2 regions of the Neobacillus sp. SM06 genome follow, and region 1 is predicted to be linked to the other one. Evidence: riboswitches for the same ligand, from Rfam matches in the RefSeq annotation. Region 1 holds a riboswitch; the other holds the start of a gene.

Region 1 (8,733 bases):
CACTCGCTTTCCGGGGGGCATGCGGGTGAGCCTCAAGTGCCCGTTTTACCCTGAAAAATTCGAGAATTGGGCATCAGGAAAGCTAGTAATGACCGGTTCGACCCAAAAAACAGAAGAAGCGGGCATTCGAAAAGCTAGTAATGACCATTCTGACCCAATAAACAGAAGAAGCGGGCATTTGGGAAGCTTGTAATGACCGGTTCGACCCAAAAAACAGAAGAAGCGGGCATTCGGGAAGCCTCTGGTGACCATTTACCCTGATAAATAGGAGAGTTGGACTCAAAAATGCATCCGAATTTCCTTCGTTCAATGGTATTTCAGGAAGCTTTTTCAAAGTCCTGCGGGGGCTTGCCTGTAACGCTAATTTTCGAGGAGTCGGTGCGTTCCGCTCTAATCAGCCATAAACGAATCCCACCCCGAGTACCTCGTATTTTCTCATTTTTGTTGGTATCTTTATGGCGATAAATGGCTTATCAACCCGTTTTTTCCTTTTAACGGTCAAGAGATATGTTAAGATCTAAATTCTGATAGTAGAACAAAGCCAATCAAGTGATTGGCTTTGTTCTTTACATTCTCAATGCTTTGTGGGCGTTTTTTAAGTCATTTTCCAACATTTGGCCTAAATCATATGCCGGATAGTATCCGTTTTTCAGCATATACCTGAAAATTTGTTCATGCCCATTGATCGCTCTTACTAAATGATTGATCAGCGTTTTTCGTAAAACAGGGGTTGCCGTTTCTGTAATTGCAACAGAATAATTCCGGACGGATGTTTTTAAAAGAGTCAATAAATCTGCGGCGTAAAAGCTATGATCTTCTCTTTCAGACTCCTCTTCCCGCTGAACAGGTGCGGGGACAGACGAATAAAAAGAGATCAGCTCTGTAACATTTTGCTTGAGCTCATTGATTACCTTTCTGTAGAGATCTTTCAATTCTTTATCATTCACTTTATTTACAGCCATTTTTAGTTTAATCAAACCGACGGATTGAAAAGCGACCAATTCATGAATTTCTAGCGTTTCATGCCAGGCCAATAATTTTCTTTCTTCTTCAGACATCTCCATACCTCCAATGATCTTTTTTCGTCAGAGTCAGCATATTCAGGTTAAAGAAAAAGGAGAATGTCCTAGCACAGTTCGTTTTTTTAAAAGCCTAGAGCGTACGCTACTAGCATTTGTTGATATTGATCAATCGACTCGATGACAACATATTCCTCATCCCCATGCCAGTTCGCTCCACTTGGGCCAAATTCGATTGCCGGGATGCCATAGGCGGAGAAAAAGCGGGTATCTGCTGATCCGTGCTGGCCAAAAATAGCGGCCTCCTTATTTGTTATCTTTTCAATCACTGGGATCAAAGCAGTGATATACGAATCATCGGGCTCAGTGCGGACGGGTTCCCCTGACATACCGACGGTCACCTTTCCATCTGTCGCCTTTTCAATTTGCTTGCGGATTTCCTCCTTCGTTTGCGTTGGCAAATATCGGATATCATAGGCCAGAATACACTTTTCCGGCACTTTGTTATAGGCATCTCCGCCTTGGATCATCGCCAAATTAATGGAAGGGGATGAATAAAACTCCGAACTTTCACCGACAAACGGTAGTTTTAAAATGTTTTCGTGGGTTTGGTATGCCTTTTCAATTGCATTGACTCCTTCCCACGGCCTGCTTCCATGCGCCGATTTCCCTTGAATCTCAATATCGACATGCATGATTCCTTTCGCCTGAAGGCCGATTCCCAGTTGTGTCGGTTCAGCACAAATGACAAAATCACCAAGGTAGCCTTGTTCTGCTAAGTACCCGGCACAATTGAATCCGCCAATTTCCTCATCCGAAACAATTTGAAGCTGTACCTTTGTTTTCAAATCACGATTTTTTAATTCAGCCATTGCGGCCATCATGGCTGCAACCCCGGCCTTCATATCTGCTGCCCCACGGCCGTACAGCCTGCCATCCTTTTCTTTTGGACGAAACAATTCAGCCTTTCCGCTTACAACATCAACATGACCATTAAAAATAATTGTACGTTCCCCGCTGCCGATCTCGCATACCAGCATGTTATAACCGTTGTTCGTTAATTTTTTCACAGGCAAATTGCGTTCCAACAGCCACTTTTCACAAAAATCAACAGCCCGATTTGCCCCTTCCTTCGTCGAGCTATCAATCGAAAGTAAGCTTTTAAGTAACTCGATCATCATAACCTCTACGCCTCCCAAATCAGTCTCCTAATTAGTATCCTAGTAAAAGATAATAATAAAAACAAAAATTTGTCAAATATTATGGAATTTAGAAACAATTCGTATTATACTTAGAAAAGCAATCTAGAATAATATTTTGATATAATAATTTGCCGTTATTATTTTCAGAAGATTCACTATATATAGAAAGGGGAAATTTGGATGCAGCAAAATAAAGGGAAATTAGGTTTTTGGAGCATTGTTCTGTTAGGCATCAACGGAATCATTGGTTCCGGCATTTTCTTATTGCCGAATAAGGCGGCCTCTTTAATCGGGCCTTTAAGTATTGGCGTCATTTTATTCGATGCATTGCTTGTGATCAGCTTAACGCTCAGTTTTGCTGAAGCAGGCGGTATGTTTAAGAAGAATGGCGGCCCTTATCTATACGCAAAAGAAGCGTTTGGCGACTTTATCGGCTTTGAGGTCGGCTTTATGAAATGGGCCATTAGTATAATTGCCTGGGCGGCAATGGCGGTAGCCTTCGCTACTTCCCTTGGAGTCGTATGGGCGCCGGCAAATGATCCGTCCGTCAAAAACATCATTGTCACCATTATTATTGTTGGGTTGGGAATTGTAAACTACCTTGGTGTCAGTATATCAAAACTATTAAACAATATTATTACGATTGCAAAGCTTGTACCGCTGTTCATTTTTGTGGCAATTGGAATTTTCTTTATAAAAGGCGGAAACTTCACGCCGCTTCTTCCACATGGGACATATGAAGCAGGCACTTTTGGCGCAGCGGCATTGCTTATCTTTTACGCATTCACCGGGTTTGAATCATTGGCTGTCGCTGCAGAAGATATGAAAAATCCCGAAAAAAATATACCGAAAGCCATTTTAACGGTTATCTTGATTTGTTCCGCTTTCTATGTATTGATTCAAACCGTTGCAGTCGGAACGCTTGGACCGAATCTCGCCGCATCGACCGCACCATTGGCAGATGCAACCAAACAATTTATCGGACCTGTTGGTGCAACAATCATTATGGCGGGAACGTTGATCTCCATCGGTGGAATTAATATTGCTTCCTCCTTTGTTACACCAAGATCGGCTGTAGCTTTGGCAAATGACGGGTTAATTCCTAAATTTATTGCCAAAACAGGTCGTTTTGGCACACCGACATGGGCAATTCTGTTAACTGTTGCCTTTGCATTGCCGTTAGCATTATCAGGAAGTTTTGCTAAACTGGCGGCCATCAGTGTTGTTTCCCGATTTGCCCAATATGTACCGACAGCTTTAGCCGTTATTGTTCTTCGGAAAAAACGACCTGATTTAGAAAGAAACTTTAAAGTGCCATTTGGCCCGGTCATTCCGGTCATCGCAATTATTGTAAGCATTTGGTTAGTAACTCAAGCCTCCTCTGAACAAATCATCTGGGGATTGGGCGGACTCATTGTTGGAATCCCCGTATATTTCCTAATGAAATGGACATCTAAAGGGGAATCCGCCCCATCCAGATCGAACCGAAAAGTAAGCTAGTTTAATAGAGTAGACAGCTGCCAAGGAGATGGCAGCTGTTTTTATTGAGAAGGGAATGGGCTCTGAAACATAGGCTCCTAACCATTTCTACCATTTTTATCTAACATGAAAGAAAGATTTTTTAAAAAATTGATTGTATTTTCCGCAAAACTCCTATATATTGAATCATGTACAAACATTTAATACTACATATTGTATGCCGTTCGATTAGATGCCATTTGGCTTAATAGGGAATCCGGTGGAATGCCGGAACTGCCCCCGCAACTGTAAATGCTGACGAAATAGAGAAACCACTGTATATGTCAACTTGCTGACGCAGGTACGTAGATGGGAAGGGTTTAGAGTAGGATGAAGCATGAGTCAGGAGACCTGTCTGATCGTAGTTTGTTTCAACTTCTTCGGGGATTGAGAAGATGAAACGGTGGCCCCAAAAGGAAATTCGTGCTCCTTTTGCTGTTGTCGTTTCATCCGCTCACATCCTCATGAGCGGATTTTTTATTTTGGGAGGAAAACGATGATTACACAATCTTCTATCTTGGAAACAATCGAAGAAGCTGCAAAAGAGTACCACATAGACGCATCAGCCCTTATCAACCAAGTGAAAGAGACCTTTGTCTCTGAATCAGAAACAAACGAGCAGGCATTGTTTTATGCCTTAAATCGAATTGCCATGGATGAGCCGAATTGGACGTATATGGCTGCCCGTTTATATCTTAATGAATTGTATGAAAAAGCAGCAAGAAACCGCGGATATCATCGATCATCCAAGTACGGCGAATTTCACATGCTAATCAAAAGCCTATCTGAAAAGGGGATCTATTCAACTAATCTGCTAAACTCCTATTCCAAACAGGAAATAGACGAACTGGCAAGGGAAATCAAACCGGAGCGAGATCACTTATTTAATTATATTGGCTTATTTTTACTGGCAGATCGCTATCTTGCCAAAGACCATGAACGGAATGTATACGAACTTCCTCAAGAACGGTTTATGATCATCGCGATGACGTTGATGATGCATGAAAAAGCTTCCAGCCGTTTACAGTTGGTCAAGGAAGCTTATTGGGCACTAAGCCATTTATATATGACGGTGGCAACACCCACGCTCGCCAATGCCGGGAAAAATTTCGGCCAACTTTCATCCTGTTTTATCGATACCGTCGACGATTCCTTGGACGGAATTTATTTAAACAATTGGGATATTGCGAGATTAAGCAAAGACGGCGGCGGCATTGGGATTTATTATGGCAAAGTTCGCGCCCTCGGTTCCGATATCAAGAAATTTAAAGGGAACTCATCTGGTGTCATTCCGTGGATCAAATTAGTCAATGATACCGCAGTAAGTGTGGACCAGCTCGGCCAGCGCCAAGGAGCGATTGCGATTTATCTCGATTTGTTCCATAAAGATATCATGAATGGCTTTCTCGATCTGAAAACAAATAATGGCGATGAGCGCCGCAAAGCCCATGATCTTTTCACTGGTGTCACCGTCCCGGATTTATTTATGGAAAGACTTCAAGAAACAGATGAAATGGGGCGGAGCATTGGCGAATGGCACACATTCTGTCCGCATCAAGTGAAGCAAATCATGGGCTGGAAAGATGATAACGGCCGGTCGCTTGGGCTTGAAGACTTCTTTGATGAAACCGACCATAAATGTTTCACTGAAAAGTACATGGAAGCGGTCAACCACCCGCTTCTACCAAGAAAAACATATCGGGCAATGGACATTATGGTTCGAATCATGGTCGCACAATTGGAGACAGGTACTCCGTATTTGTTTTATCGGGATGAAGTCAACCGGCAAAATCCGAACAAGCATCTTCTTGGCAAAGGACGGACAGCGATTTTCTGCAGCAATCTTTGCACGGAAATTGCCCAAAACATGTCTGCCACGACCATAATAAATGAATATCAGGATGAAAAGGGGAACCTTGTAATCGTCCGGAAACCGGGTGACTTTGTTGTCTGCAACCTGTCATCGATTAATCTGGCAAAGGCAGTTCCCACCAATGTCCTCAACCGGTTAATCCCAATTCAAGTGCGGATGTTGGATAATGTGATTGATATCAATACGATTACAGTCGGACAAGCACAACAGACCAATCAAAAGTTCCGGGCAATTGGGCTTGGGACATTCGGCTGGCACCATCTTCTTGCCCTCAAAAAGATCCATTGGGAATCGGAAGAAGCGGTTCAATATGCTGACAAGCTCTATGAAGAAATTGCTTATTATACGATCCGCTCATCAATGGAACTTGCCAAAGAAAAAGGGGCATATAGCCAATTTCAGGGGTCTGAGTGGGACACGGGAGCCTACTTTAAACGGAAACAATATACATCCGAACGCTGGAGCCAATTGAAAACCGCAATCAAAAAATACGGAATCCGCAATGGTTGGCTAATGGCGATTGCACCAAACTCATCAACGGCAAAAATTGGCGGTTCAACCGATGGCATCGATCCTTTATATGCCGTGGAATACGCCGAAGAGAAAAAGAATTTTAAATTCAAGGTCACTGCGCCTGATTTAAATCATTATACGTATGATTACTACCGCCGGGCGCGCCATCAATTAAACCAGCTTTGGAGCATTCGGCAAAATGCAGCCCGGCAGCGCCACATTGATCAGTCGATCAGCTTTAATTTATATGTAAAACACGACATTAAAGCAAAAGAATTGCTAGCCCTTCATCTAGAGGGGTGGAAGCAAGGATTAAAGACAACGTATTACGTCAGGAGCACATCGCAAGCTGAAATAGAAGAATGTGAAGCCTGCCATAGCTAACATGGCAGGCAAAGGAGGAGTTTGACATGAATATTCATCAACCATTACAAAGAATGAAACTGCTAAACCCCGAGCATCCCAATAAATCGACAGGTATTATCAATGGAAAATCCTCAGGAATACTGAATTGGAACGATATTGCTTTTCCACAAATGTATGATTTATACCAGACACTATTGTCAAATTTTTGGAAGGCACAGGAAATCAATATGCAAGATGATATCAAGCAATGGGACTCTCTAAGCATGGTCGAGCAGGATATTTTTTTGCGCATAAACACCCAGCTCGCTTCACTTGATAGTCTACAAACACCGACAATGAGCCAAGTCATGGACTATGTAACAGATTCCAGCTTTAAAGCAATTTTTGCCGTGATTTCACAACAAGAAGCCGTACATAATGAATCGTATTCTTATATCCTCAGTTCTCTTGTCCCTTTAGGGGAGCAAAACGCGCGCTTTAATCAAGCGAAAGACGATCCAATTGTGCAAAAACGAAATGGGCTGATTTTAGACGCATACGAAGGCTTTCGTCAGTACCCGACACCTCTCAATTTACTTAAGCTTGGAGTCAACTCCATTAATTTGGAGGGAATTTACTTTTACGCAGGATTTGCCTTTTTCTATAACCTTGCCCGGCAGCAGAAAATGGTAAAAACCAGCACGATGATCAGTTATATTCAGCGGGATGAAATGCAGCATGCCTATTTTATGTCCCAGTTCATTCGGATCTTGTTAACCGAAAACCCTGACTTACACACAGCTGAAAATATTGACTATATTTATCAAACGATCGATCAAGCTGTTCAACTCGAAAAAGAATGGGCCCATTTTATTTTAAAAGAAATAAAAGGAATCGACCTAAAAGAGTTTGAGCATTACGTCGAATACCTAGCCAATAAACGCTTGCGCCAGCTTGGACTCGCAAACCGCTATCCCGATCGGGAAAACCCGATGCCCTGGATTCATGTGTTCAGTGATGAAATGATCAATGATACAAAATCCGATTTCTTTGAACAAAAAGCAAGGACGTATTCAAAAATATCGCAATCGAACGGTTTTGATGAGCTATGAAAATCGCATTCATCTACACTTCGAAAACAGGGAATACCGAAGAACTTGTAAAAATCCTGCACAAGCTTTTTCGAAAGCAAGCTTCAACTGTAGACCTATACCGGATCACAGATTTTCCCCTTGGTCAGCTTAGCAAGTATGATGCGATCGTCGTCGGAACCTATACGTGGGGTGATGGAGAGCTCCCGCCTGAAATGGAACCACTCTATGAAGCATTTGAATCGGTCAATCGAAAACAAATCATTACAGGTGTGGTTGGAACAGGAGACCGCTTTTATCCAAATTTTTGCGGGGCGGTAGATGCCTTTCGGGATATGCTGTATGTCCATACCGATTTGACCGTTACGTTAAAAGTTGAGCTTAGGCCGCAAACAATCGACCTCAATCGCTGCAAACGGTTTGTTGAACTTTTTATGAAAAAATGCCATGCCCAATATAGAAATGGAAGTGAATCTTGTGTTAACGCTAGATGAACAATTCGCAGCTGTTGGTACATTGTATCGTTGAAAAGGGGAGAAATCATCCCGGTGCTTAAGCGCCTTACCATAATGGAGATGGCCAAGTTGGCCATTTTTCATGACATGAAAAATAGAACAGATTTCACCATTCGTTAAATGAAATTGGTTCTTTTCCTCATTAAGATGTATCTGCATTCTCTCGTATCTGGAAATTAAAGGCAGGGTGAAAAAATTTATTCTTGCCTTTTTTCTCTTGTTTTTTCGCAATCCTGTCCTTAAAGGGAAGACTACTAGTCGCACCTATTGACGAGTAAGTCTTTCGATTTCACTTTCTGTTTTAAATAGGCGTTTGTTTAAAACCTGTAATTCACTATCCCGATCATCCAGTTTTTTATTGATTTGGTTAAGAATACCGATAATAGCTGCTGGCTGGTCAGCTTCCAAGCGTAGAACAGTTTCTTCAATGCGAACCAATTGTTCTTTTATTTCTTTAAGTTGCTCTTTATTTTCCTGTGAATGTTCTTTCATTCCTTTAAGTTGCTCATTATTTGCTTGCGATTGTTTTTCATTTTCCTGTTTGAATTCTTTAAAATCACTTCTAAACTCTGTTAAGGCAGTTAGGAGCATATCTAATTTATTATCACTCATTTGCTTTCCCCTCCTTTCAATTTTTCACGCTTACTAAGACTTTTC
Region 2 (8,733 bases), on a different contig from region 1:
AGCGCAGCCACCGTTCCGATCATCAACCCGCTCTCAGCTCCAAAAACGAAGCCTGACATTATAATGATAAACGTGGTTGGCTGCACACTTGGAATACTTGCAAACGGAATTCGCGCAACCGCCGCAATGGCCGCCAAGACTGCCAGAAGAACGAGCTCTTTTGCTTCCACTTTCCTCTGTTCAAAACGGATGAACAAAAAAACAAGTGAGACAATCACAACCGCAAAGCTGATCGGAAAAAAATAGTCTTCAAACACAAGCGACAACCCCAGGAGGCTGCTAAACAAAAAAAGAAAAAAAAGATGGATTATGAATCTTTTAGCACGCATTGCCGGACCGCCTCCTCAATGGTCAGAACGCCATGATCAGCAATGTGGCGAAAAAGGCGCTGAACCATTGTGGTATAAAAGAAATTGCCATTAAAGAAACGATCGGGAACCTCTTCAGATGCGACTTTCCCCTGGAACAACATTCCACAGGCCGTTGCGTATTGAGCAGCAAATTCAATATCATGAGTGGACATCAAAATGGTCACCCCCGACTCCTTTAAATCGATTAAAATGGAAGCGAGGCTCTTTTTCGAAACAGGATCAAGACCTTTTGTTGGTTCATCAAGAAGCAACAATGCCGGTTTGCGCAAAAGCAAGCAGGCAAGAGCCGCTTTTTGCAGTTCCCCGCCGCTTAAATCGTAAGGATGGCTGTTCATTAAAGCGGAGATTCCAAGCCCCTCCACAAGTTGCTCAACTTTACTGTGATCTGGAATCCCCCATTGCTCCATCGTTGCTTCTAGTTCTTTTCCGACTGTATCGTGAAGGAAAAACAGCTTTGGATTTTGCGGCAAGTAGCCAATTCGTTGAATGATCTCTTTCTTTTTCCAGGCTTTTAACGGCTTGTTTTCGAAAACGATCTTTCCGAACTCTGGCTTTTCAATCCCGCAAACCAATTTTAAAAGCGTCGATTTTCCCGATCCATTTCCGCCCATCATCGCATAAATTTCGCCTTTGTTCAGACGAAAATCGAACCCTTCCAAAACAAATTGTTTCTGCCGATGGTAGCGAAAAAACACTTCTTGAATTTGCAAAAGAGCTTCCCCTGCTGCTTTTCTTGCTGGATTAATCGGATCTGAACGAAGCTGGAAGCGACTGATCGATTGCTTTCCTTCTTTTACTGTTAACGGAGCCTTGCCATCACCGTTTAACTTGAAAAAAAGTGCCGGGATACTTGGTACATAGTCATGATACGGAGAGAACCAAAGCTCTCGCAAAACTTGCCTTGGATCACCTTTGTCTGCTACTTGACCATTCTCTAAAAATACCATTTTATCTGCAAGAGCAGCTAACTCTTCCAGTCTATGTTCGGCTAAAATAATTGTCATGCCAAACTCTTCATTCAGGCGGATCAAAAGATCGAGTAATTCTCTTGCACTAACCGGATCCAATTGCGCAGTTGGTTCATCCAACAATAGAATGTCCGGCTGCATTAGAAGCACAGATGCCAGGTTAATTTGCTGTTTTTTTCCGCCGGAAAGATCTTGCGTCTTTTGTTCAAGCAGCGGCTCCAAACCGAAATAATGCACCATTTCGGCAACCCTGCTCCTCATTTCAGTTGTATCCAGACCCATGCTTTCCAGGCCAAACACCAGTTCATGCAGAACTTCATCAGCGACAACCTGGTTCTCCGGATCTTGAAAAACAAAGCCGATCGTTGCCGTTTCTTGAAGCGGCTCTCCATTTAAGAGAATTTCCCCTGAAAGCTCGCCATGTGGCTGTATTTCTTTTTTTAATAATCGCAAAAGTGTACTTTTCCCTGAACCTGATGGTCCAAAAAGGACAACAAATTGCCCTTTTTCAATTGTTAGCGAAAGGTTGCAAATGGCTGGTGCTGCGGCATCCGGATAGGAGAAAGACACATTTTTCATCTCAATATACGCCATCGAATCCTCCTCCCTACGTTAACCATCAGTGGAAAACTAAGATACAAACATTCAAAAATAAGAACTTCCAAGTCCATTCCGGTTAGATACCAATTTTCAAGACGCGGATAGACCGTTAGATAGCCATATCCGTTTACACGGCCATACGCAATGGCAATAAAGAGAAAAACAAGGAAAAGGCCTGCAATCCAATCTGCTTTTTTTAAAACAAAATATTCATACGATGAACGTTTTCTGAATCCGTATCCCCTGGCATTCATCGAATCGGCTGTTTGGATTGCTTCTTCTAGTGAAAAGACAAGCAATGCCTGAAGAAAAAGCAATCCCGTTTCTATTCTTTTACGCAGCGAACCGTCGGCTCCAGCAATTCCTTTACTTTTTTGAATGGCAGTGATGTCTTCTGCTCTTTTTTTCATTAGGGGGATAAAACGCAGTGTTAGCATCAGCAAAACGGCGAATTGCGGCAACCACTTTGCAAATAAAAACAATAGCTTATTCGGCGTCATGATCTCATTATACGAGACAAATAGGGCGATTACACCCATGACCGAGAGTGCGCTCATCCCTCCGTAAATAAAAGCCTCTAACGTAAAGCGATGCTGGAAAATAGTCAACAATACATGCCTGCCCCGTTCATTAAAAAGCGGGTTTAAGAGAAAAAGAAATAGCCCGGTAGTCAACATAAAAAAAAGCCACTGGCTCAGGCTTCTCCCGTGATCCCTTAGGAGATGAAGCAAAAGAACAAGAAAAAAAGCGATACTCAAAAAAAGTGGATGGAGCAATAAAAAGAACAAAATCATTGCTCCGCCATAATAGATGAACAGGATCAGCGGGTGAAATCGTTCGAATCGATCATACATGTCATTTTCTCCTTGGATTATTCAACATAAATCGCTTCAACACGATCACCATTTTTAACAGAGATGACGCCGGCGCTTTTCGGAATGCTCGTTCCATTTAATTTAAAGGTCCAACCACTTTTCGCCCCGTAATCGAACTCATAAATGTTTTTAATTCCCGAAACATAAGCCGAAGCACCGTAACCACTGTAATCCACGTTTGTCTTTCCGACTGCTGTCAGCAGCACATCAAGTATTGTATCGCCATCCTTTATTTTTACAGGCGAAGGAGCCCTGTCGGCACTGTGGTCTTCCTTTGGTCCAACGATCGAAAAGGTCACCGTTTTCGCTGGTGCTGGAGCCGGCGCAGGTGGCGGTGCTGCCGGTTTAACAGCGGCAGTTGCCGGCTGTTTCACAGTTGGAGTCGCCTGGCTAGCTCCAGATGTCGTTGCTTTGGCAGCAGGTGCTTTTGTGGCACCCGAATGAGCAGAAGGAGCAGGCGGCATTGTTTGTGCCGGCTGCTCACCATGTTTTGGTTCTTCAGTACTGTTCGTTTGCTTTGTTGTCTGCTCACTTTTATCCGGTGTAGCTGTTGCAGAAGTACTAGTTTTTACCTCTGTTGCTTGTTCGGAAGCGGTTTGATCCGAAGCTTTCTTGTCTGCAATTTTTTGGACTTTTCCTTTTGAATCTGCTTGTTTTCCTCCCGCTGCTGAACTGCAGCCAACTAAACTAAATAGCAAAATCAACAGAAGAAAGAAAGTTATCTTCTTATAAGGCCAATGCAAGTTGGGAACCCCCTTCTTACCATTTTTTTCGCAAACGGCCGATGTAATAAATCGCGCCAATCAACATGAAGCCCACACCGATTAAAATTAAATTCCCTGCATTTGTCGCCGTATCCGGCAGGGCGTATCCTTTCTGTTCTGCCTGAGCTTTGGTATTTTGTGAGGCTTGAGCTTGAGTTTGCGCCGGATCCGCTTTCGCTGCCGGGCTTCCGGCTGCAAGCGGCAAATGATACAGCAATCCTTTTCCATTTACCATCAGCTGATAAGCAACAAGCGCTTCAAATGGCTGCGATGTCGAAAAGGAATCACTTTTGTCGCCGCCTTGCCAGTCAAAGCCTCCATCCGCATTTTGGAATGATAACAAATACTTCAGCACACTCGTTCCATCTTTGGCAAAAAGCGATCCATTTGCGTCAATTCGGAGTGACGAAAGTGCAATCACAGTTTGGGCTGCACTGGAACTATTGTTTATTTTTCCGGCTGAATACTGCTTGGAAAGATACTGGACGGCTGCATCGATTTTCGCCTTCACATCTGTCCTGTCTTTATAAGGAGCAAGCGCGGTTAGAATCATCGCGGTTGAATCGACATCGCTTGCCGCGCTGCCATCCCATGCCCAGCCGCCATCGTTATTTTGTTTTTCTAAAAGCTGATTGACCAATTTCTCTTTTGTCCATAGAGCAGTTTCAGGTACAGGGAATTGGGCGCTGTCCAACGCAATCAAGGCATAGGCAACCCCATTTAATCCTTGTTTGCTAACATTCCCGTTGTAAACTGATTCAACTAAGTTGTAACCATTAATCGTTGTGGGATTCCCACCAGCAGCTAAAACACCCAAAATATAGCGTTCAGTATCTGTGATTCTCGAAAATTTTCCTTGCTTTTCGGCAATTTGGTTTGTTGCATTTTCAAGATAGGATGCCGGGATTGTTTTCCCAGCCTGTTTTAAAGCAATGGCATCCCACTCTCCTATTTGGTTTTTCAACGTGAAGTCTGCAGCTCGATCAATGGCGTTTTGAAGCTCATTGCTTGAAATGGCAGCTGTTGCTGGTTGCTGAGCGTTGCCGTTGGTATTATCTGAACCCGTTGAGCTATTCGTACCTGTGTTTGCCGGTTGCCATGTTTCATACTGAAAGCTGATTTGATCCCCTGGCTTCAGTTGATAGCTATCTGCTCCAACAGATGCCTGTTTTCCGTTTACGTAAAAAGCCCAATAATCGTTACCAGTTGGAGCGACCCCCTTAATCGAGGTGATGTATTTTCCGTATTGTGAGTCACTGTAACCGACTTTATCCCTTCCCATTGTCACTTGTAAAAGTTGAAAAGCGGTCGCTTTGTCCAAAAAGCTGATTGGATAAGCAGAAGTATAAAGATCTTTTTGATCTTTGCCGACAACTTTTAACGTTGCAGTGCTTTTTTGCGCAGTCGGGTAGTCCATGTATTTGAACGTTAAGTTGTCCCCATTTTGAACATGGTAGCTGTCAACTCCAACCGGTGAGGAAATTCCGTTAAGATAAAAAGCCCAATATAGGGTATCGGTTGAAGCAACTCCATTAATCGAGGTGATGTATTTTCCGTAGGTTGGATCGTCCGTAAAGCCAACATTGCTTGCCCCTACAGCGTTAACAAGAGCATTAAATGCGGTATCATTCGACGTAAACGATACTGTTTTTTCTGGAACCGAAGGCGGTGCTGCCGGATCTGTTCCAATTACTGTAACGGTTGCTTGATTTGTCTGTACAGCGGCGAATGTAGGCAGGTGTATACTGCCCATTACAAGGCCGAGAACCAGTAAGATCGCAAACGCCAACTTTGAATAATGTTTTGTCATTTCCTTTCCCCCTAATCAATCTAAAAATTCCCATAAAAAAATCCTCCCAAAAGGAGGAGGTTATGTACGTTAAGATGGTGCCGGCAAATGCCAACTTCAACTTAACACCCTCCTATCCGCGTAGGCTTTTGGTGCAAACAAACAGGCAGGTTTCCTGGCTCATGATCATCGCTTCCTATGCCTTCCCATCAATCGCTTGAAAGTGGCATGTTATAGGTTGCTCACATTTACAGTGGCGGGACCGCGTTGGCTTTTAACCAAACTTCCCTATTAAGCTAAAAATCTTTCAAAAGATTTTAGCACCCGTTTTCGTGGTTATTTTTTTATGACATTCACATTATACACTCTTTTTTAACAAAGAGCGATTTTTTTTAAGAAAAAAGCCAACCGCCCGAAATGCGGGCGGATTGTCTTTCATGGGATGTAGATTTTAATTTTGATAACAATTGTGTTCGAGCTTTTTTTATTGTTCCATTGCTCTTGACAAATTCGCCATTTCGATCGCAGCAGTTGCCGCATCCCAGCCTTTGTTGCCAGCTTTTGTGCCTGCACGTTCAATTGCTTGTTCAATGGAGTCCGTTGTTAAGACACCGAAAATGACCGGAATTCCACTGTTCAGTGCTGCAGCTGAAACCCCTTTTGCTGCTTCATTGCAAACATAATCGAAATGCGGTGTGGCTCCTCTGATTACCGTTCCTAATGTGATAACGGCATCATATTTCTTGCTATCCGCCATTTTTTTGGCAATCAGTGGAATTTCAAATGCTCCTGGCACCCATGCCACGTCAACGTCCGCTTCCTTGACGCCATGGCGTTTTAATGCATCCTGTGCCCCGCTCAATAATTTACTTGTGATCAATTCATTAAAACGACCGACGACAATGCCGATTTTTAAACCAGTACCAACCAAATTTCCTTCAAATAAGTTTCCCATTCTTGATATCCTCCAATTTTCGTTAAAATCAAATCAGTCTTAAGTTCTTTAAGAAGCTTCATTTCGATCAAAAATGAAGCAGGTGTCCAAGCTTGTCATATTTTGTTTTTAAATATTTTTCATTTTCTTCTCTTGCTTCCATTTGGATTGGAACCCGCTCAACGACTTCTAAGCCGTAGCCGCTCAGCCCTTTAATTTTTCGCGGGTTGTTCGTTAACAAGCGCATTTTTTTCACGCCCAAGTCTCGTAAAATTTGTGCGCCAATTCCATATTCGCGCAAATCGGCGGCAAACCCAAGCTTATGATTGGCCTCGACAGTGTCATAACCTTCTTCCTGCAATTTATAGGCACGCAACTTATTCAAAAGACCGATGCCACGCCCTTCCTGACGCATGTATAACAACACGCCATTTCCTTCCTCCTCAATTTGATTCAAAGCTGCATGCAGCTGCGGACCGCAATCACAGCGATAGGAACCGAATACATCACCGGTTAAACACTCCGAATGAACCCTGACCAAAATCGGTTTCTCCGGATCAATCTCTCCCTTAACCAATGCGATATGCTCTTTGTCATCTACGAGATTGCTGTAGCCGATTGCCCGAAAATTTCCAAACTCTGTTGGCAATTGGGCTTCGATTTCGCGCTGAACCAATTTTTCCTGATTGCGGCGATACTCAATCAAGTCTTTGATCGTGATCAATTTCAGACCAAATTGATCGGCAATTTTGCGCAATTGGGGAACACGTGCCATCGTACCGTCCTCATTCATGATTTCACAAATCACGCCAGCCGGTCTGGCTCCGGCTAACCGTGCCAAATCGACAGCAGCCTCCGTGTGACCAGCTCGTCTTAATACTCCCCCTTTTTTCGCAATCAGCGGAAAAATATGGCCTGGACGGCGAAAATCAAGCGGCATTGACGTCGGATCCAGCATTTTTTGGATCGTCAGCGACCGTTCAAATGCGGAGATTCCAGTTGTTGTCGTTTTATAATCGATGCTTACGGTAAAAGCTGTTTCATGGTTATCGGTATTCTTAGCTACCATTGGAGCCAGTTCCAGCTTCTCTGCAAGCTCCGCTTCGATTGGTACACAAACAAGCCCCCGTCCATGTGTCGCCATAAAATTGATGACTTCTTGGGTGGCAAAATCGGCAAGAGCGAGAAGATCCCCCTCATTTTCACGATCTTCATCATCACAAACAATCACAATTTTGCCATTTTTGAGTTCTTCAATCGCTTCTTCAATTTGATCAAACATTGTGTCCACTCCTTTTATCCTTGCCCAATGGACATGCCAAAGCGGCAAGTTTTAATAAAATCCATTTTCCGCTAAAAATTGTTCTGTTATGCCCGTTTTCTTTTCAGCCGGGTCGTCTGTCAGTCCCGTTAAAAAATGGCTGACGTATTTTCCGATCATATCGGTCTCAAGATTGACGATATCTCCGGGACCTTTATTTCCAAGAATCGTTTCTTTCATCGTGTGCGGGATGAGCGAAATCGTAAAACTGTTTTCGCTGACACCAAAGACCGTCAGGCTTGTCCCGTCAACTGCGATCGAACCTTTTAAAATAATGTACTTTAAAAGCGTAGGGTCAGCCTCAATTTCATAATAGACGGCATTTTCAAATGGTTTTTTGTTTTTGACGATGCCGGTGCCGTCGACATGGCCGGAGAGAAAATGACCGCCAAAGCGTCCCCCCGCTGCCATTGCCCGTTCAAGATTGACAGGGGACCCTCTTTTAACTATTTTTAAACTCGTCGCTTTCACTGTTTCCGGCATCACATCAACGCTGAATTGATCTTTGGAAAACCGGGTCACGGTCAGGCAAACACCGTTTACCGAAATGCTATCTCCAAGCTGTACATCTTCAAGAATTTTTCCCGCTTTGATTGTTAAAACAAACGACTCGCCAGATTGCTGGATTCCCGTAACTGTCCCAATCTCTTCAACAATTCCAGTAAACATGATTATTCACCTTCTTTCTCATTTGAACGTTCTGCGGTCACCTTAATATCGCCGCCAATCATTTCGACTGATTTTATTTTTAGTGGGATCGCATCGGCCATATTTGCGATTCCTTCACCGGAAAATGAAGTTGGGGCATTTTTTCCGCCAATTAATTTTGCGCCTATGTAGACAATCAACTGCTCAAAGGCTTGCTCTTTCAAAAAACTGCCGTTCACCTCTGCTCCGCCCTCCACAAAAAGCGAGGTAATCCCAAGTTCTCCTAAAATCGGCAACATTTCGTTTATTCTAATTTGCTGTTGCGGCATTTTAATGATTTTCACGCCCGCTTGTTCAAATAACTGTTGCCGCTCTTCTGGTGCGCCCGCTCCAGTGACGATCCAGGTCGGAGCCTCTTTGTCCTGAACCACCCTAGCATGCAGCGGGGTTCTTAGTTGTGTAT

Evidence for each region. A riboswitch is a leader RNA that binds a small molecule or an ion and turns the genes downstream of it on or off. The one in region 1 is predicted to bind cobalamin.
Region 2: it holds a riboswitch for cobalamin, as region 1 does, so the genes downstream of both, ACQYAD_RS12675 (DUF4430 domain-containing protein) here and ACQYAD_RS17915 (ribonucleoside-diphosphate reductase subunit alpha) in region 1, are expected to answer to the same signal.

The regions. Positions count from the first base shown of each region.
Region 1 is NZ_JBNWEO010000019.1:171,642-180,374, forward strand. Features, by position in the region: gene ACQYAD_RS17900 (spore coat protein) at 567-1,058, opposite strand; gene ACQYAD_RS17905 (M20 family metallopeptidase) at 1,145-2,200, opposite strand; gene ACQYAD_RS17910 (APC family permease) at 2,402-3,721, shown strand; cobalamin riboswitch at 3,914-4,112, shown strand; gene ACQYAD_RS17915 (ribonucleoside-diphosphate reductase subunit alpha) at 4,236-6,509, shown strand; gene ACQYAD_RS17920 (ribonucleotide-diphosphate reductase subunit beta) at 6,536-7,582, shown strand; gene ACQYAD_RS17925 (flavodoxin domain-containing protein) at 7,579-8,055, shown strand; gene ACQYAD_RS17930 (hypothetical protein) at 8,341-8,688, opposite strand.
Region 2 is NZ_JBNWEO010000015.1:632,601-641,333, forward strand. Features, by position in the region: gene ACQYAD_RS12655 (ECF transporter S component) at 1-329, opposite strand, end outside; gene ACQYAD_RS12660 (ABC transporter ATP-binding protein) at 308-1,933, opposite strand; gene ACQYAD_RS12665 (energy-coupling factor transporter transmembrane component T) at 1,915-2,793, opposite strand; gene ACQYAD_RS12670 (DUF4430 domain-containing protein) at 2,811-3,557, opposite strand; gene ACQYAD_RS12675 (DUF4430 domain-containing protein) at 3,574-5,388, opposite strand; cobalamin riboswitch at 5,516-5,710, opposite strand; gene ribH (6,7-dimethyl-8-ribityllumazine synthase) at 5,852-6,322, opposite strand; gene ACQYAD_RS12685 (bifunctional 3,4-dihydroxy-2-butanone-4-phosphate synthase/GTP cyclohydrolase II) at 6,390-7,583, opposite strand; gene ribE (riboflavin synthase) at 7,635-8,291, opposite strand; gene ribD (bifunctional diaminohydroxyphosphoribosylaminopyrimidine deaminase/5-amino-6-(5-phosphoribosylamino)uracil reductase RibD) at 8,294-8,733, opposite strand, start outside.